Regions from separate parts of the Marinilactibacillus sp. 15R genome, predicted to be linked through region 1. Evidence: a T-box and tRNA genes for the amino acid it is inferred to sense, from the RefSeq annotation. Region 1 holds a T-box; the other holds one or more tRNA genes.
What was found. The T-box of region 1 lies ahead of leuS (leucine--tRNA ligase). A T-box ahead of a tRNA ligase gene usually reads a tRNA of that ligase, here a tRNA-Leu.
Positions count from the first base shown of each region.

Region 1 (10,332 bases):
AAGCAGTGGGTCAACTGATACAAATACAGATGCAAAACCAGACACATCTTCAACTAGTTATACAGTAGTCAGTGGAGATACATTGACATCTATTGCGAAGAAATACAATACAACCGTTTCTTCAATCAAGTCATTGAACAATCTGAAGAGTGATCTGATATTTGTCAATCAGAAATTAACTATAAAAGGTTCAACAAATAATGGTTCAACAAATACAAATACAGAGACAAAACCAGAAACATCTTCAACTAGTTATACAGTAGTCAGTGGAGATACATTAACTTCTATTGCGAAGAAATACAATACAACCGTTTCTTCAATCAAGTCATTGAACAATCTGAAGAGTGATCTGATATTTGTCAATCAGAAGTTAACTATAAACGGTTCATCAAGCAGTGGGTCAACTGATACAAATACAGATGCAAAACCAGAAACATCTTCAACTAGTTATACAGTAGTCAGTGGAGATACATTAACTTCTATTGCGAAGAAATACAATACAAACGTTTCTTCAATCAAGTCATTGAACAATCTGAAAAGTGATCTGATATTTGTCAATCAGAAGTTAACTATAAACGGTTCATCAAGCAGTGGGTCAACTGATACAAATACAGATGCAAAACCAGACACATCTTCAACTAGTTATACAGTAGTCAGTGGAGATACATTGACATCTATTGCGAAGAAATACAATACAACCGTTTCTTCAATCAAGTCATTGAACAATCTGAAAAGTGACCTGATATTTGTCAATCAGAAATTGGTCGTTGCTGGAAAGACTCAAAGTTCTTCAAGTAGTTCTAACACAAAAATAACTGAAGAAACATCTTCGCAAAGCGGAGAGTATAAAGTGAAGTCAGGAGATACTTTGTCAGGCTTAGCTAAAAAATATGATACTTCAGTTTCACAACTTAAAGAGTGGAACCAATTAAAAAGTGATATGATTTACGTCGGTCAAGTATTAATCGTCAATGCAGAATCAGGAAAAGAAAATTCTGATAAAGGAAGTTACCTTGTTGTCAGCGGAGATACTCTTTCTGGTATTGCCCTTAAATTCAATCTAACAGTTCAACAGTTAAAAGATAAAAATCAATTGTCATCTGATCTTATTTATATAGATCAAATACTAAGTATTTAATTTTTAAAGCTTTGACAGAATAAACAACTGTCAAAGCTTTTTTTTGATTTCAGTAATTTACGAAAACTATTGCGGCAGTGTAAGTGTTTTGGTAAGATGATTACTAATAAATGATTTTTCAATAAATAAAATTTTTAGTGACTATTTATTAAATAAAAGACTCTGAACAGGAATAGTATGTTGGCCTTTCATTAATAGAGAGCGTATGTGTGGTGAAAATACGTATGAAAGAAACAGAACTCGCCTGGAAGTCGTTTAAGTGAAATGATCTTTTGATTCTACTAACTTAAACCGTAGATCTGCGTTAAAGATTTAAGATTGTCCTTTTATCAAGGACAATGAACTTAGGTGGTACCGCGATAAATAACGCCCTATGAGCTATACAATAGTATGGTTTATAGGGTTTTTTTGATTTATGAATATTAATAAAATAGTTTTAAAAGGAGAGAACAAGATGTCATTCAATCACAAATCAATTGAAAAAAAATGGCAAGACTTCTGGTCAAGCAATCAAACATTTAAAACAACAGAAGATGATAATAAAGAAAATTTCTATGCATTAGATATGTTTCCGTATCCATCTGGACAAGGGCTGCATGTAGGGCATCCGGAAGGATATACTGCAACAGACATTATTTCCCGTATGAAACGTGCTCAGGGCTATAATGTACTTCATCCAATGGGCTGGGACGCTTTTGGTTTGCCTGCAGAGCAGTATGCCTTGGATACAGGTAATGACCCGGCAGAATTCACAGAAAAAAATATTCAGACTTTTAAGCGTCAGATCAATTCTTTGGGATTTAGTTATGACTGGGAACGAGAAATCAATACTACTGATCCCGACTATTATAAATGGACTCAGTGGATATTTATAAAGCTATATGAAAAAGGATTAGCGTATGAGGCGGAAGTACCAGTTAACTGGTGCCCGGCATTAGGAACAGTACTAGCAAATGAAGAAGTGATCGACGGGAAATCTGAACGCGGAGGACATCCTGTATATCGTAAACCAATGAAGCAGTGGATGCTTAAAATTACTGCTTACGCAGATCGTTTGCTTGAAGACTTAGAAGAGGTTGACTGGCCGGAACATATAAAAGATATGCAGAGAAACTGGATCGGAAAATCTGAAGGTGCAAATGTTATATTCTCAATTAAAGATACAGATCTAGATTTTACTGTATTCACAACTCGTCCTGATACGCTATTCGGAGCGACATATGCAGTGTTGGCACCAGAATCTGAATTGATTGATCAAATTACCTCAGAAGATCAAAAAGAAGCTGTCAAAACTTATATAAAAGAAGTAAGTGTTAAATCTGATTTGGAACGAACAGATTTAAATAAAGATAAAACAGGAGTATTCACTGGTGCATATGCAATTAATCCAATAAACGGAAAAGAAATACCGATATGGATAGCTGATTATGTGCTAGCATCTTATGGTACTGGTGCAATTATGGCAGTTCCAGCCCATGATGAACGAGATTGGGAATTTGCAAAAAAATATGATTTAGAAATTATTTCTGTACTAGAAGGTGGAGATGTAAAAGAAGCTGCTTTCACAGAAGATGGACCACACATTCATTCTGATTTTTTGGATGGGTTAAATAAAGAAGAAGCGATCAGTAAAATAATAGATTATCTCGAAGAGAAGCAGGTTGGAGAGAGAAAAACAACCTATCGATTAAGAGACTGGTTATTTGCTCGCCAAAGATATTGGGGTGAACCAATTCCAGTGATTCATTGGGAAGATGGCACAACAACTACTGTCCCAGAAGCAGATTTACCAATTGAATTGCCTAAGACAGATGAAATCAAGCCATCTGGAACAGGTGAATCACCATTAGCCGTTATAGAAGAATGGGTCAATGTAACCGATCCCCAAACTGGGAAAAAAGGTAAAAGAGATACGAATACAATGCCGCAATGGGCAGGGAGCTCTTGGTATTTCTTGAGATTTATTGATCCTGAAAATCCAGAACAAATAGCTGATTCAGAAAAACTAAAAAAATGGCTACCAGTAGATCTATATATCGGTGGAGCAGAACATGCTGTGCTTCATTTGTTATATGCTCGTTTCTGGCACAAATTTTTATACGATTTAGGTATTGTTCCAACCAAAGAGCCATTTGAACGCCTATATAACCAAGGGATGATTCTAGGTGAAAATAATGAAAAAATGTCTAAATCAAAAGGAAATGTCGTAAATCCTGACGATGTTGTGGAAGAATTTGGAGCAGATACATTGAGAGTTTATGAGATGTTCATGGGTCCGCTTGATGCTGCCATTGCTTGGAGTACGGACGGGCTTGAAGGTTCACGTAAGTTTCTGGATCGTGTCTGGAGACTGCTGATTGATGAAGAAGATCGTTTGAGAGACCGAATTACAACGATAAATAATGGAGAATTAGATATTGTATATAATCAAACGGTCAAAAAAGTTACGCAAGATTTTGCAAATCTGCAGTTTAATACAGGTATTTCCCAGCTGATGGTTTTTGTAAATGCGGCATATAAAGCAGAAGGTCTGCCAGTCGACTATATCAAGGGATTCTTGAAAATGCTAGCACCAATTGCACCTCATGTTGGAGAAGAACTTTGGAGTCGTGTCAGCCAAACAGGTGAGAGCATCTCTTATGAACCATGGCCAACTTACGATGAAACAAAATTAGTAACAGATGAAGTGGAAGTAGTTTTCCAGGTAAATGGAAAAATTCGTGGAAAAGCGATAGCTTCAAAAAATATTTCAAAAGAAGAACTCCAACAGATGGCTATGGAAAATGAAAATATCAAAGAACATCTGGAAGGAAAAACAATTCGTAAAGTAATTGTGGTTCCCGGCAAGTTAGTCAATATTGTTGCTCCTAATTAAATAAAGCATAATACAAGGAGACATAGGACATTACGTTTTATGTCTCCTTTTTATGAAATACGGTGTGCCGATTATTTTATATTTTTGATTGTCTCTTAAATAATACTTCTCAGTCTAAAGTCTGATCATTTAAATAAACAGTGCAACCTTTCCGATTGTTTGATAAAATATTAATGCACTGTGTTTATAGAATTTAAGTTAGATTAGCAAGCAATCTAAATAGAGGAGAAACTTACATGCAACGCGATTTTATGAGTAACGAACTGATCGTACAAAAAAAATTAAATAAACATGATCTTAAAAAGTTTATTCGATTGATCTGGTCGACTGATTTGTCTAAGTCATTATTACTCATCGGTTTATTAGGAAGTATTTTGACTACAGCTACGCAGTTAATGATTCCACTAGTAACTCAGCGTTTTATAGATGGAATCGAATTAGATTTTTTTACTCCTCGGATGATAGCCGGTATTGTGGGAGTATTTGTCATACAAGTTTTATTAGATGCAATGTCCAATTTTATTTTACATAAAGTAGGGCACCAGGTTATTGCAGGATTAAGATCGTTTTTGTGGAAAAAAGTTACAAGATTACCAGTCAAGTTCTTTGACCAGTATGCTTCTGGAGAGGTAGTTAGTCGGATAACAAATGATACGATTATTGTTCAGAATCTGATTACTTCTTTTTTCCCGCAGTTTATTACAGGAGTCATCACGGTTATTGGTGTATTTTTTATACTGATTTTTATGGATTGGCAAATGACGCTAGTTATGCTGATAGCGATACCTCTAGTTACGATACTGGTTAAACCGCTAGGAAACAAAATTGCTTTGATTTCAAAAGAAATGCAAGATGAGACAGCCGTGTTTTCGGGCAAAATCCAACAGACAATCTCTGAAGCGAGACTGATGAAATCTTCTACAGCTGAACCGTATGAAAAAGAAAAAGGTAAGAGAGGAATCAATCGCTTATACAAGATTGGGTTAAAAGAAGCTAGATATATGTCTTTGATTGCGCCATTAATGTATACTTTAATGATGGGAATTATTGTATTAGTCATTGGATACGGAGGATATCGCGTGGCTCAAGGCGTAATGTCGACGGGATCTCTAGTGGCCTTCTTGCTTTACTTATTTCAAGTGATTTTCCCCGCAGTTACGTTCATGAACTTTTTCATGCAGATACAAAAAGCAGCAGGAGCAACGAATCGAATTATTGATATTCTTGATGAAGAAGAAGAGCCTACAGAAGTAGGGGAAGAAGTAGATATTACTAATCTACCTCTTCATTTTGAAAATGTTTCATTTGAATATACGGAAGGTAATCCAATACTGAAAAATATTCAGTTTACTACGAATCCAGGAGAAAAAATTGCTTTTGCCGGCCCTAGTGGTGGAGGCAAAACTACTTTATTTGCATTAATCGAAAGATTTTATGAACCAAAATCTGGGCAGATCATTGCGGGTACTATTCCTGTTCAAGATATCTCTATTGCTTCTTGGAGAAGACAAATCGGTTATGTATCACAAGAAAATGCCATGATGTCGGGAACAATTAGAGAAAATTTATGTTACGGACTTCCGAAAGATACTAAGATTTCTGACGATGAACTATGGAAAGTTGCCGAGATGGCATATGCAAAAGGTTTTATTGAATCTTTTCCTGATGGTCTAGATGAAAGGATCGGAGAACGCGGCATCAAACTATCTGGAGGACAAAGACAGCGAATCAATATTGCCAGAGCCTTTTTAAGAAATCCTAAGATCTTGATGATGGATGAAGCAACTGCCAGTCTTGACAGCCAGTCAGAACGAATAGTATCACAAGCATTGAATAAATTAATGGAAGGGCGTACTACATTTGTGATTGCTCATCGATTGAGCACAATTATAGATGCAAATAAAATCTTATTTATCGACAATGGCGAGATTACTGGTATCGGAACCCACGAGGAGCTGTTGAGTACACATCCTATGTACGGCTTGTTTGCAAAACAGCAATTGAATTAAGTCAGCTTCCTTTAAAAACTGTCTAAAAACTTAAATTTTCAATAAATTGCTTTATTCTTTGTAAACGAGATTGCAACGGATACATTAAAACAGTAAAATAGAACCTAATTGGAAAAGGAGCGCGTGGCTGCTCCTTTTTCTATGTAAAAGTAAGACTATGATTTTTATAAAATAAATTATTCTCGACTTATTGAAAGAAGGTTCAATCTACAATGGATAATCAGTCCACTCCGAATACAATAAAAAAGGAAATGACTCACGATCAGCAATTGGTTAGTGGATCAGCTTGGATGACAGCAGGAAGCATGGTTTCTAGAGTTTTAGGGATTATATATATTATTCCCTGGATGGCTTGGATGGGAAGCGAGGCCAATGCTGCCAATGCTTTATTTCAAATCGGCTATACACCGTATGCTTTTTTCTTGGCACTAGCTACAGCAGGTGTACCTTCAGCTATTTCAAAGCAGATCAGTCATTATAATGCGATTGGAGAATATGAAGTCTCTAAATCAATTTATAAACAAGGCTTGAAATTAATGGCATTTACAGGTGTTGTATCGGCGATTGCCTTTTATTTACTTGCACCTCTGCTGGCAAAGACTAGTCCATCAGCAAGTGCTGATGATGCAGTAATCGTTATGAGAGCTTTGGTCCCTGCTTTGTTGATTATACCTTCACAAAGTGTGACTCGAGGATTTATTCAAGGACATAATACAATGGCTGCGCCAGCAATTTCTCAAATGATTGAACAGTTTGCACGAATTATCTTTATGTTAGCTTCTGCTTACATCATAACTCAGGTATTGTTAGGTGAAGGCGAAGGAATGGTTACGGCAGTATCGTATTCTACTTTTGCCGCCTTTGTAGGTGCAATCTTTTCGATAGCCTATCTTGCTTGGAAAATCAAAAGATTAGATACAGCATTTGATTATAGCGCCGAAGAAAGTGCTGGAAAAGTAACCGTTTCTTCCAATGCACTGTTAAAAGGGATCATCAAGACGTCAATACCCTTCATCGTTATTGCTACGGGCATTACAATCTTTCAGATGATTGATCAAATTACTTATGCTCCGATTATGGAGTGGTTGTCAACCATGAGTAAAGATGCAATTGAAGAAACCTACGGAATTACTCAAGCAAATGCACATAAACTAATTATGATATTAACTTCATTCGGTACAGCTCTATCAATTACTACAGTTCCGCTAATTAGTACATTGATGGCTAAAAGAGATATTAAAGAAGTAAGTAGACAATTTTCAAAAGGGGTTCAGCTTTTGTTTTTTGTTATGTTTCCTGCAGCAGTAGGGATGGCAGCAGTAGCTGAACCACTATACAATGTTTTCTTTAAGCCGAACGAGTTAGGAACTGCTGTTACACAAGTTTCTGCTTATATGAGTATTTTTATTGCTTTATATGCAGTCTTAGGAAATATGCTGCAGGCTGCTGGACAAACAAGACCGGCTATCAGAGCATTGATTATTGGGCTTATAGCTAAGTTGATTACCCAGCCTTTATTTGTAGGGTTTTTAGGCTTTGGTGCATATGGCATGCTCTATTCAACTATTATAGGATTCGGAATAACCTGCTGGTTAATGATGAGAATTATGCACAAAGCAACTAACTATTCTGCTAGTTTACTGTTTCGTCGATCAATGCTTATTTTTATCCTTTCATTAATTATGGGAGCTGTCACCGTTATTGCTAGAGAAGGAACAGAAATGTTTTTAAATTATGATAGTAAAATCCAAGCAGGATTGTCTTTGCCTATTCTAGCTTTTGTAGGAATAATAGTTTATGGTTATCTTGTACTGAAAACACGGTTAGCGGATCGTTTACTAGGAGCACAAGCTGCTAGAGTAAGAAATAAACTAAGAATAAAATAAACTTTTGAGTTAAATGAATAAGTTAGATACACTAGACTAGAGGTGAATTATGAGAATCGATAAGTTATTAGCTCATAGTGGGTTAGGAACCAGGAAAGAAGTTAAAAAGTTACTGAAGACTTCGATTGTTGAAATCAATGGTGAAGTCGTAAAAGATCCGAAAACGCAGGTGGATCCGGATATTGATGAAGTATTTATTGCTGGGGAACCTTTAGACTATCAAGAATTCGTTTACTTTATGCTGAACAAACCAGCAGGTGTTATCAGTGCGACTGAAGATGATATGCATGAAACAGTACTTGATTTACTTCAACCGAGTGATATTGTTCAGGATCCACATCCAGTAGGTCGCTTAGATATCGATACTGAAGGATTATTACTGTTGACTAATGACGGAACATTGACACACAGGCTGCTTTCCCCTAAGCATCACGTAGACAAAAAGTATTTTGCAGAGATAAAAGGAATTGTCACTGAAAAAGATATTACTGAATTTAAAGAAGGCATTGAATTAGATGATGAGTATCTGACAATGCCTGCAGACTTGAGAATATTATCGGTTGACGAAGAAGAAGCAACCTCTAAAATTGAAATTGTGATTCAAGAAGGGAAATTTCATCAAGTCAAAAGGATGTTCCATGCAGTAGATAAAGAAGTTCTTTATCTAAAACGACTTTCTATGGGACCTTTGACGCTAGACCCTTTGCTGGAACTCGGGGCGTACAGGGAATGTACAAAAGAAGAAATTCAACAATTGAAATCATAATATTAAATGTCGTGCTTGTTTGAAAAATCTTAATAACTTCAGCCCTTAAAAGTTAGATATTTCATTCTGACTTTTAGGGTTTTTTTGTATATTCAAAATTAAAACTACTAGTTTAAACGGATAAGCAATAAAAAGTATACTGGATATGAAAATTTTTGTTTATAGAAATAAAAAATGACTGGTTCACGTCCAAGTAAAATACCGGACATTAACCAGCCAATTCGCTGCAAAATATTAAACTCTAATTTTTAAAGATAGAAATCTAAAAGCGAGTTATTGGTTTAATTTAAAGTTTGGCAATAATTATGCACCTAGTGTAAATAAAGCAATAAATCCAGAACTTACATAGAATGCACTGATCCACATTAACCTGATGAATCTTAGCCGGTCTTTTTTGAACTTTTCCTCTGCTGGATCATGTTCCAGTCTAGGTCCTGAATTCAATCCCAGTAAAGCTAAAGCAACCATTCCTAAAAAGAATAACAATTGCTGATTAAAGTACATTAATGCAAAACCTAATGCAAAAGCACCTAAACATATTACAAATAATTTTAAATTCAACTTTCTCGACCTCTCCTGATTTCTCTAATTCAGTATAACGAAGAGTTTTTGAAAAAGCTAGTTTGAATTTGCATAGTCATTCATTGTTCTAGGAATATCATTAATAATGGCGGTTGGTAAAGTAACGTAATTTGTTTCAGCTAATGTATTGGCGATTTTACTGTGCAAGAAAACAGCGGAAAGAATACCTTTCTCATAATTTTCAAATTGACCCATGAATCCTGCAATCATCCCAGCAAGTGTATCACCCATACCGCCTGTAGCCATCGAAGGATTGCCAGGTATATTCTGCCAGACTTCATCTTCAAAATAAATTTCAGATTGTCCTTTTTTCAAAACGATAATAGCGTCTAGATCTTTTTGTTTTTGTATATTATCTTCCACATTTTCTTTGTCTGGTTCCATATTTGATAAAGTCTTCCATTCTCCTAAATGAGGAGTGAATACAAGCTGAGCTTTAGGATGCGCTAGTGACTCATTTATATAAATAGAAATAGCATCTCCATCTATTAATATGAATTGATCCTCCCTTAATTCATTTAACACTGATTTCATCACATCTTTTGCACGGTCATCTCGTCCAAGACCAGGCCCGATAACAATTCCATCCATCTTATCCACCATATTAACTAAAGTATCTAGATCGTACATATCTACAAACATAGCTTCGGGGATTCTCGAATGCAGAGCATGGACATTAATAGGAGAACTAGCAACAGTTACCAAACCCGCACCCGAGTAAACAGCTGCAGAGGCAGACATGATAATTGCGCCACCCATTTGTTCATTACCGCCAACAAACAATAATTTACCGAAATTCCCTTTATAACTATTCTTTTCTCTTTTAGGGATAGCCTGTTTTATATAACTTTCACTTATTAATTTCAAAAGATACCCTCCTTTGCTATAGATTTTACGCTTAGTTCGTTGATTATGCACATGTTTTACTTGTTCTTGAATTGGTGTTTGCTCTAAAAAATGCTAAAATAGAATATAGAAGTAAAAAAGATTGAATTCTAAAGGTATTCACTTTTTTACTAAACATGATAGATTTATTAGGAGGAAAAACAAATATGACAAATCAATCAATTGATTGG
Region 1 is NZ_CP017761.1:2,464,835-2,475,166, reverse strand. It holds gene BKP56_RS14170 (muramidase family protein) at 1-1,138, shown strand, start outside; T-box leader at 1,292-1,515, shown strand; gene leuS (leucine--tRNA ligase) at 1,593-4,013, shown strand; gene BKP56_RS12095 (ABC transporter ATP-binding protein) at 4,250-6,022, shown strand; gene BKP56_RS12090 (putative polysaccharide biosynthesis protein) at 6,235-7,908, shown strand; gene BKP56_RS12085 (pseudouridine synthase) at 7,958-8,674, shown strand; gene BKP56_RS12080 (hypothetical protein) at 8,978-9,235, opposite strand; gene BKP56_RS12075 (NAD(P)H-hydrate dehydratase) at 9,293-10,123, opposite strand; gene pepV (dipeptidase PepV) at 10,309-10,332, shown strand, end outside.

Region 2 (10,332 bases), 1.2 Mb from region 1:
AATAAAATTATAGATAGCTCCTATTAAGTTGGCATCATTTCTAAAAGCACATAATTCAATTGCTGGTCTAAACGGTGGAACACGTAACCGCCCAAATAAAGCATCCATTTCTTCATTGATTTTTTCAATTAAATCTGCTTGATTGGAGACACCTCCTCCAATCAATAACACCTCCGGATCAAATGAATACGCTAGATTATATAATCCCCGGACTAAATAATGATAAAATGTCTTCACTTCTTCTTGAGCAATTATATCTCCTTTTTCTGCCAGTTTGAATACTTGTTCTCCACTAACCGTATTTGTCGGTTGATTTGTCCGTTTAGCATACCTTCTTGCCATGGCTACTGCAGTTCCCAGCTCACTGAATGTTCGCTCTCCCTCTAACAGCATAAATCCAAACTCACCACCTAACAAGTGATGCCCGTGTTGAATCTCTCCATTAATAATGATAGCTCCACCAATACCAGTGCCTAAAACAACAAACAATACATTACTTTTATCTACTGCTGCACCTCTCCATATCTCTGCTAGTCCAGCACTATTGGCATCATTTTCAAATGTAACTGGTAGATCAAAGGCTTGTTCAAGCTCATCGTAGATTGGAAAGAAGTGAATGTAAGGAACTTCGCTTACTCCTTCAATCTGTCTTTCAATATGGTTAATCGCTCCTGGAGCCGAAAAAGCAACTCCATAAAGCTCATACTTTTTTTCAAATGTCTCTTTTATTTGTACTAGTTTATCCTTTAATTCTTCCCAGCTCTCAGGAGTAAGAAAACTATTTTTTTCTTTTAATTGTTCTTCATCCCAGATAGCATATTTCACAGAGGTTCCGCCTATATCAATTGTTAACAAGCTCATTCTCACCCCTCCTTTAATCAAACGAAGCATTAAATGAAAATGCTTTCTTTGTTATTATAACACTGATTTATTTCGATTAAAATAACTCATATTTGTTTTAAATTTTTCATTTCAACATCAGTTACTACCAAGCAGCAACTTGTCCATCTGCACGAGATTCTGTTGCACCAATGAATACCCCATTATCATCCCTAAAAATAATCTCTCCTCTTCCAAACAAGCCTTTAGTAGGAACTATAGAAACTTCGTGTCCTCTCCTGATTAAATCTTCAATAATTCTCAGTGGCATTTGTGATTCAACTGACACTTTTTTCTTTTCATCCCAATGCCACCTTGGAGCATCTAATGCATCTTGCGGGTTCAAATGAAAATCAATTAGTGAACTGATTACTTGCAGATGGGCTTGAGGCTGCATATGTCCTCCCATGATTCCAAAAGGACCGACAGGTTTATTGTTTTTAGTAATAAATCCTGGAATAATAGTATGAAATGGCTTCTTACCAGGTGCTAATGTATTTGGATGGTTTTCTTCTAATGTAAATCCACATCCTCGGTTCTGTAAGCTCACACCATAATCAGGCACAACAGTACCAGAACCAAACCCCATATAATTACTTTGGATATAAGAAACCATATTTCCTTCTGCATCTGCAGTACACAGATAAACTGTCCCAGACTGATCTTTTACTCCGGATTTTGGATCAAGTGCTGTTTGACCAATCAATCCAGCTCGTTCTTTTGCATAAGTTTTAGATAATAAACGATCAACCGTTTCATCCATATACTTCATATCCGCAATCGTAGCTTGTCCATCACTGAAAGCTAATTTAATCGCTTCTATTTGCTTATGAATCGTTTCAGGATCATCCTTTGACTTTAATTCGATATTTTCTAAAATAGACAATGCCATTAATGCGACAATTCCTTGACCATTCGGCGGCATTTCCCAAATGTCGTATCCTTTATAATTTGTCATAATGGGTGTTATCCATTCTGGTTGATATGTGGCCAAATCGGTTTTTCTCAAGAAACCCCCATGTTTTTTTGAAAACCTGTCAATAGCTTCTGCTATCTCTCCTTTATAAAACGCATTCCCCTCAGTTTCTCCTATTAATCGAAGCGTTTTAGCGTGTCCTTTCGATGACCATATTTCCCCAGGTTTTACAGGATGTCCATTTGGCGTAAAAGTTTCAAACCATGTTTTTAATACTGGGATTTCATTGACTTTCTTACTTAATATTTTAAAAGTTCTTTCCCAAGCCTGAGCTACAGTACTAGTGACTGGAAACCCTTCTTCAGCAATCAAAGCTGCTGGTTCTAACACTTCTTTTAAAGGTAATTTTCCATGTTTTTTGCTTAAAGCAACCCACCCTGCTGGAACTCCGGGTACAGTTACAGAATCTAGTCCGTGAGGTGCAATGTTTTCTCCTTTTTTTAGAATAGCTTCTCTAGTCATTGCTGCCGGTGCAGGACCACTTGCATTTAAACCGTGCATTTCCCCATCTTTCCATATGATTGAAAAGCTATCTCCTCCTATTCCATTTGAGCCCGGTTCTACTACCGTCAGTGTCGCTGCTGCTGCTATAGCTGCATCCACAGCGTTTCCGCCTTTTTTCAATATATCTAATCCTGCTTGAGAAGCTAATGGATGAGAAGATGCTACCATCCCTTTTTTGCCATAAATAAGTTCTCTCCTTGAAGCATAGTGAAAGGCACTTGCATCGAATCTTGGTATTGTCACGTCTTTCTCCCCCTTATGTATCTAAGTAAAGCTCGAGAATAAAGTCTTTCAACTTTTCTCGAGCTTTACATATTCATTTAATTTTTGAATTACTTTACTGAATTATTTAGCTTGAATAACTTCTATTTTGTAACCATCTGGATCTTTAATAAAGAAGTAATTCGCCGCTCCATCTGATAATCCTTTAAGATCAGTTACTTCGTAACCAGTCTTACTGTATTCTTCATGCGTTGCTTTCAAGTCATCAACGCTTATTGCAATATGACCATAGCCATTTCCAATTTCATATGGTTCTTCCTGATCATAATTATAAGTTAATTCAACTTCATAATCATCTCCTGGAAGAGCAAGATAGACTAATGTAAATTTACCGTCTGGATAATCGGCTTTTCTAGTGATTTCCATTCCTAATACATCTTTATAGAATTTAACAGATTTCTCTAAGTCTTTCACGCGAACGCAGGTGTGTAATGCTTTTTTTGGCATAATCTTTCCTCCTAATTTATATCTATACTTAATATTCTGCCCTAAAACAGGTAGCGGGTCAAGTCAAGTAATCATTGAAATACTCACTTTCACTCTTTATTATCTTTCGTATAATTCTAGTGGTAAATCATCTGGATCCTTAAAAAAAGTAAAACGTTTGTCGGTGATTGGATCAACTCTGATCGGTTCAACTTCAACTCCTTTTTTCCCTAACCAGCTGACCGCTTTTTCTATATCGTTTACCTCAAAACATAGATGTCTCAACCCTCTTGCTTCCGGCATACTAGGGCGTTTTGGAGGATCTGGAAATGAAAACAACTCGATTTGAGCACTGCCGATAGCTAAATCCAGTTTATAAGATTTACGTTCTTCTCTATAAGTCTCATTTATAACTTTTAATTCTAAAATTTCTGTATAAAATTCCTTTGATTTTTCATAATCAGAAGCAATAATAGCTGTATGATGAATTCTCTTTAACATAGTAGACTCCTCTCTATTACATCTTACTTATACCTCATTATATCGTGAACTATTCACCACTTAGCTAAAGCTTGTATTCTAAAATATTCAGCCCAGATATTTTCACTCGTATCGTTCTATCTGTCATGGTGCGTATGAGAAATAGGACAAGTTTACTCTCGAATATGCAGTGGTTTTTTGCTATCTTTATGTCCACATTCTGAACAAATTTGTCTATAGTGGAACTATTCATTCACTTTGATTATTTCATTTGCTTTACCCGCTTACTATTTCGGTTAATAATTTCTCACTACTACTATACCAAAGCAGGAACAATCGCTCAATCGTGGGTAGTGAACTACCTATAAAAAAGTGTTCGCTCATAACTATAGAGAATAGGGGACTTCTACCAGAATTAAGTTAAAAGTAAATCTTTTAAAAAAATTGGTACATTTAGATTGATAAATTTCACTTTTTGATGGATACTTTAGATGAGTTAATTATTAAGTTTTATATTCTTGAAGCATAAAACACGCTTTGAAGAACTGAAAGGGTGAGTAAAATGAGTTTACTATTAGCTATTACTTTAGTTGGATGTCTGACGATCGTTCCCCTAATCGGATTGACTTTTTTTCATGTCAACGATATCAATGAATCAAACAAAGTGAAAGTCCCCGTTCGCTATGATGACAATGGACCCAGACGTTATTCAAAATAATCTTTTAAAGAGACGGTTTCTCATGTTGAGAAACCGTTTTTTGTTTGCAATGGTTCATTTTAAACTGTATATTTATAAAAACTACCTGAACAAAGGAGGCATACGCTTATTTCGCTGATTATATTAGAACAACTAGCTATTATGTTTTTTGTTGCCCTGTTTGGATTCATTCTTGTTCGGTTAAAGGTGTTAGATATGTATGGTAGTCAGCAAATTGCAAACATGACGACAAGATTCGTTATTCCTATCGTATTAATGATGTCTTTCCAGCAAGAATACAATCAAAATCATTTATCCTTATTAACCTTTGCTTTTATAGGATCATTCCTAGTAATGATCACCAGGATTATTATGGTTTCTTTTTTGTTAAAATCTGGTACTAAAATCGATCGATATGCAGTTGTCTTCTCAAATACTGCTTTAGTGGGTATTCCTATTGTGCTACCTTTACTTGGTTACGAAGGTATTTTTTATCTTTCCATGTATATCGTTGCATCCGGTATATTTCAGTTTACATATGGTATTTGGCTATTATCTGAGGGGAAACAAACAGTTACGATAAGACAGGCCTTGGCAAATCCAGCTACAATTGGTGCTTTTGTAGGATTAGTACTCTATTTACTACAAATAACACTACCGAGCGTGATTTACAATGGATTTGATAAGATAGCTGATACTAGCTCTCCTTTGGGAATGATTTTATTAGGAGGTTATCTAGCCCGTACTAATCTAAAAGACATTTTTCTTGTCAAAAAAAATTACTGGACAGTTTTAGTGCGCCTGATTCTAACTCCATTAGTCGGTCTTGTCATGATCTGGCTACTCCCCATTCAAAACGAGTCCGTTTTGCTTGTTTTGTCTATTGCTAACTGTACTCCCACCGCCGTCAACACTGCCATGTTTTCTCAAATTTACGGTGGAGATTATGAATATGGCGCTAGACTAATTGTTTTAGCAAGTATTCTTGCAATGATTTCTATGCCGATTATGATTACCTTATCTAATTTTGTCTTATCAATTAATTGATTATAGTCTATAATAAATAATTCAGTTTAGTATCATGGATATATAAAAGAACCAGTCAAAGTTTATAAACTTTGACTGGTTCTTTTTTATGCACACGAGAGGACTCGAACCTCCACGGGGCATCGCCCCACCAGCCCCTCAAGCTGACGCGTCTACCATTCCGCCACGTATGCTAACTCATACAAAAACTATCATAACAGCGTTTTCTATACAAGTCAATTACATTTTTCGTGATTTGAAGAGTGAATTATACTAAGCAAAAACTTATTTTTTAAATTCTTCCCTTTAATTCTAATTTTCCTTTACATTTAGAACAAACATATTTTTCTGTATTGAATTTTCGTTTACGGTGAAAAACCAGCTGACAGTTCAAGCACTGATACTTCCAGAGTTGTGCTGTCTTTTGTTTTTCTCTTAAAGAAGGAACAAACCTCAGTCCATTTACTTTTTGAAGTAATTCTTTGAATTCAGGATCTTTATGCTGATGACCTCTACCGGCTATGTGTAAGTGATAATGACATAGCTCATGTTTAATTACTCCAATAAATACTTCTAACCCAAACTTTTCTAATACTAAAGGATTAAAATCTAATTCATGAGAATGTAAAAAATATCTTCCACCAGTTGTTTTCAGTCTAGTGTTAAAGGCTGCTTTATGTTTGAATGATCGATCAAAATATTCCATAGAAATGTTTTCTACCAATTTTTGTAAGGTTTCCTGATTCACTTGTTTCTCCTTTATAAAAGTGACTGCACTGCGCCTAGTGATTTATTTATTCTCTAACATCGTTAAAGCAATACGTCCTTTTTTCAGATCAACAGAATCAATCCATACTTTGACAATATCTCCAACAGCTACGACCGCACTTGGATGTTTAATATATTTATTACTTAATTTAGAAATATGGACAAGTCCATCTTGTTTAACGCCTATATCAACAAAAGCTCCAAAGTCGACTACATTGCGAACGGTTCCTTCAAGTTCCATTCCTTCTTTTAAATCTTCCATTGTCAAGACATCTGTACGCAAAAGCGGAGCCGGCATATCGTCACGCATGTCTCGCCCAGGAGCAACTAATGCTTTTACAATATCTTTATAGGTTTCAATCCCCAGTTCAGTTTCTTTCAAAACATTCTCTTCATTTATTAATTTGAATCGCATATCTAATTCTTCAGAGCCAATCTCTGATTTGCTGACACCAGCCATTTCTAAAATCAGTTTAGCTTCTTTATACGTTTCTGGATGAATTCCAGTATTATCAAATGGTTCTTTTCCATCTGGGATACGTAAAAATCCAACTGCTTGTTCAAAGGCTTTTGGTCCTAATCGTTTAACCTTTTTCAATTGGGCACGACTTGTAAACTTGCCATTTTCTTCTCTATAGTTCACAACGTTTTCAGCCGTAGTCTTCGTTAATCCTGCAATATGCTTCAATAAAGCAGCGCTTGCCGTATTAACATTAACCCCAACTTGGTTAACCACTGTTTCTATAACAAAGTCTAATTGTTCAGTTAAACGTTTTTGAGAAACATCATGTTGATATTGACCGATTCCAATTGATTTAGGATCTATTTTTACTAATTCTGCTAATGGATCCTGTAAGCGGCGTGCGATACTAACCGCACTACGTTCTTCAACTTGCAGATCTGGAAATTCTCTTCTTGCTTCTTCACTTGCTGAGTAAACAGAAGCTCCTGCTTCATTTACAATAACGAATGCTACTTCTTTTGAAACTTCTTTCAGATTTTCTGCTACAAAAGTTTCCGATTCTCTGCTGGCTGTTCCATTACCAATAGCAACTGTGTCAACATCAAATTCCTCAACTAGTTCTTTAAAGCGTTTAGCAGCTTCATTTCGTTTTTGTTGAGAAGCCGGTTTATGTGGATAAATGACATCAATTGAAAGAACTTTTCCTGTTGCATCGATAATAGCTATTTTACAACCTGTCCGATAAGCCGGATCTAAGCCTAAAATAGTCTGATCTTTCAGTGGTGCTTGTAATAACAAATTGCGAAGATTTTCTCCAAATACTTCGATTGCCTGTTCTTCTGCTTTTTCGGTCAATTCATTACGGATTTCTCTTTCAATAGATGGACCAATAAATCGCTTATAAGCATCATTAATTGCTTCTTGAATTAACTTAACAGCTGGCGTCATATCATTGACTGAAATTTCTTGTTTATACATATAATGACGGGCACGTTCTTCATCTATGTCGATAGAAACAGACAGAATACCTTCTTTTTCTCCACGGTTCATAGCTAATATACGGTGAGAAACAAGAGACGTAATCGATTCTGAGTAATCATAGTACATCTCAAAGACAGATTTTTCATCAGCTGCACTATCTTTTTCTTTGACAACAACTGTTCCGTTTTTACTTGTATAATTACGAATCCATTCCCGATATTTCGGATTATCAGAAATATATTCTGCAATGATTTCATGAGCACCAGTGATAATGGCCTCAATAGTTTCAAGATCCTTTTCTTCATCGAGGTATTTCTCTGCTTCTATATCTAATTCTGTTTCTGGGAAAGTAAGGATCCATTTCGCAAATGGTTCTAAACCTTGTTCTTTTGCAATTGTGGCTTTAGTACGACGTTTCTGCTTATATGGTCTATATAAATCTTCAACACGCTGCATTTGTACCGCTTGACGAATTTCTTTATCAAGTTCAGGGGTTAATTTACCTTGTTCTTCAATCGAAGCCAATACATCTGCTTTTCGTTTTTCAAGGTTTTGTAAATAAGCATTTCGTTCTTCTATTTCACGAATCTGAACTTCGTCCAACGTTCCGGTAACTTCTTTACGGTAACGAGCAATAAAAGGAACTGTATTTCCGTCATTCAACAGATCCAACACTGCCGTGATCTGTTTTTTTGAGTAGTTAGTTAATTCTTTTATCAACAAGTCTAAAATTTGTTTGCTTTCAATTTCTGTCAAACTTTTTCATCTCCAATAATTATATTCAACTCTTCTATTTTAGCATAAATTTTGATTGAGTGATTGTCTGGATTGATTAGAAACGCATTTTAACTCATTATCTATTCTAAAAAACCTCCAGAATTAGAATAGATTTCTAATTCATGGAGATTCATTATTTTCATGATGTAAGCTTTTTTCAACCAATTTTATTGATCATTTGTACTTCTTCATCAGTTAAGGTAAAGTCAAAAACATCTGAGTTTGATTGAATATGGTCTTCATTACCAGAGCGTGGGGTAGGTATTGTATTTAGTTCAATAGTCCAGCGTAAAGCAATTTGTTGAGCTAATTTTTCGTATTTATCTGCTAAATTTTGGATAACAGAATGATTTAATTGTCCTTTTTTCAACGGAGAGTAGGCCATAATTATAATATTTTCATTTTCAGAAATTTCTTTTGTATCCCAATCTACGTCACCTGGTGCTAGTTTAACCTGGTTAATGGTTGGCTTAATCGTTGCACTATTCAGGAGAGGTTCTAACTCTTTTCGTGTAAAGTTAGACACACCGATTGATTTGACTTTCCCAGTATTACAAACTGCTTCCATCCCTTTCCACATATCTATATTCACATCGTCACTGTCGGCTGGAGAATGAATTAAAAGCAGATCAATATAATCCAGTTTCAATCTATTTAAACTTTCCTCTACTGACTTTTTCACACCCGCAAAACTCATGTCTTCCTGCTCAATTTTTGTTGAGACAAAAAGATCCTCTCTTGTGACCTGATCATTGATAGCTGAATGAATCCCTTTCCCAACTTCGTTTTCGTTTCCATAACTGGGTGAGGTATCGATTAAACGATAACCTTGCTTAATTGCATAGGCAACTCCTTTTTCTGCACTTGGTCCTTTTAATTCAGCTGTGCCAAATCCTAATAATGGAATCTTTTTATGATCATTCATTGGAATGTGTTTTGACAAATGATTAACCATCCTGACAATCCTCCTCTTATTTTATATCTTAAGTTTAAGGAATATCTGGTAATTACTCAAAAGAAAACGCTTCGAAATTCACAATATTTATCTATTTTCCATTTAGAAATATTGTGACTTAACAAAGGTTCGTCCATTTGTCATTTTAGTTTCTTTCAACAAATTTAAATATCTATTACTACAAGAGTTTTTTCTAATTGTACTTTAACATCTTTGATACTCCAGTGTCTTTTATTTCCTAGACATGCAGAAATATAGGTTGTATCCGCTTCTTGAAAGACTTTCCTGAAATGTACATGCCCCATTAAGCTATATTTGATATGAGGAAATTCTTTATATAAGCTTTCATATGACTTTGCACCTAGAAAAGCATTCGCATAATCATATATTCTATGCGGTAAAGGAACGACAAATTCTGGATGAGTAGCTACATGTGTCATCAAAATTATTTTTCTATTCCCTACTGAGATAATATCCTCCCTCAACTGATTCAGCATCTGCATACTAATAACCTGATCACTTTTACCCCAGTCTACATAATGTCGGTCATTCCAGGAAGCAAACTTGTATTTTTTCTTATCAAATTGTTCCACGGAATATTTTTCTTGGTTACCATATCCATAATCATACCATCCAGGAGTTCCAACAATTGCCCATTCTTGATTCAAACGAACTGGATGACCAACTAACGATTCATTTTTTGACTGAAAAAAGGCATCAATTTTATTTGTATCTTTTACATTATGCTCTTTAGACCAGTAATCATGATTTCCCGGCACAAAATAAACACCTATACCCGATCTTTTCTTCAATTTTTCTATAAATTGCTGACTTTTTAGATAATTATTAGAAATATCTCCAGCAATCAGCAATATTTCTATCTGTTTATCTTCAATAAATTGAGCAAGTAAAAGATCAACCGTTTCTCCTTCATTCAATGCTTTTTCATTAATATCTATATGCAAGTCAGATACCATTCCTATTTTCATTACGCAGTTTTAATCCTTCCGTAAAAGATCGTTAAACGCATATCCGGTATTATCTACACTGTATTGCTTAACGATTCCTTCCTGATCTAGCACAATCCCGTGAAGAGCCCCTCCATAAACTGCTCCTCC
Region 2 is NZ_CP017761.1:1,240,952-1,251,283, reverse strand. It holds gene BKP56_RS06070 (ROK family protein) at 1-861, opposite strand, end outside; gene ggt (gamma-glutamyltransferase) at 986-2,602, opposite strand; gene gloA (lactoylglutathione lyase) at 2,705-3,088, opposite strand; gene gloA2 (SMU1112c/YaeR family gloxylase I-like metalloprotein) at 3,188-3,568, opposite strand; gene BKP56_RS13785 (hypothetical protein) at 4,110-4,265, shown strand; gene BKP56_RS06050 (AEC family transporter) at 4,407-5,291, shown strand; tRNA gene BKP56_RS06045 (tRNA-Leu) at 5,381-5,464, opposite strand; gene BKP56_RS06040 (SprT family protein) at 5,563-6,018, opposite strand; gene BKP56_RS06035 (Tex family protein) at 6,061-8,238, opposite strand; gene BKP56_RS06030 (aldo/keto reductase family protein) at 8,417-9,214, opposite strand; gene BKP56_RS06025 (metallophosphoesterase) at 9,379-10,203, opposite strand; gene BKP56_RS06020 (metallophosphoesterase family protein) at 10,213-10,332, opposite strand, start outside.
Region 2: it has a tRNA-Leu gene. The T-box ahead of leuS (leucine--tRNA ligase) is inferred to sense a tRNA for this amino acid. The anticodon was not compared.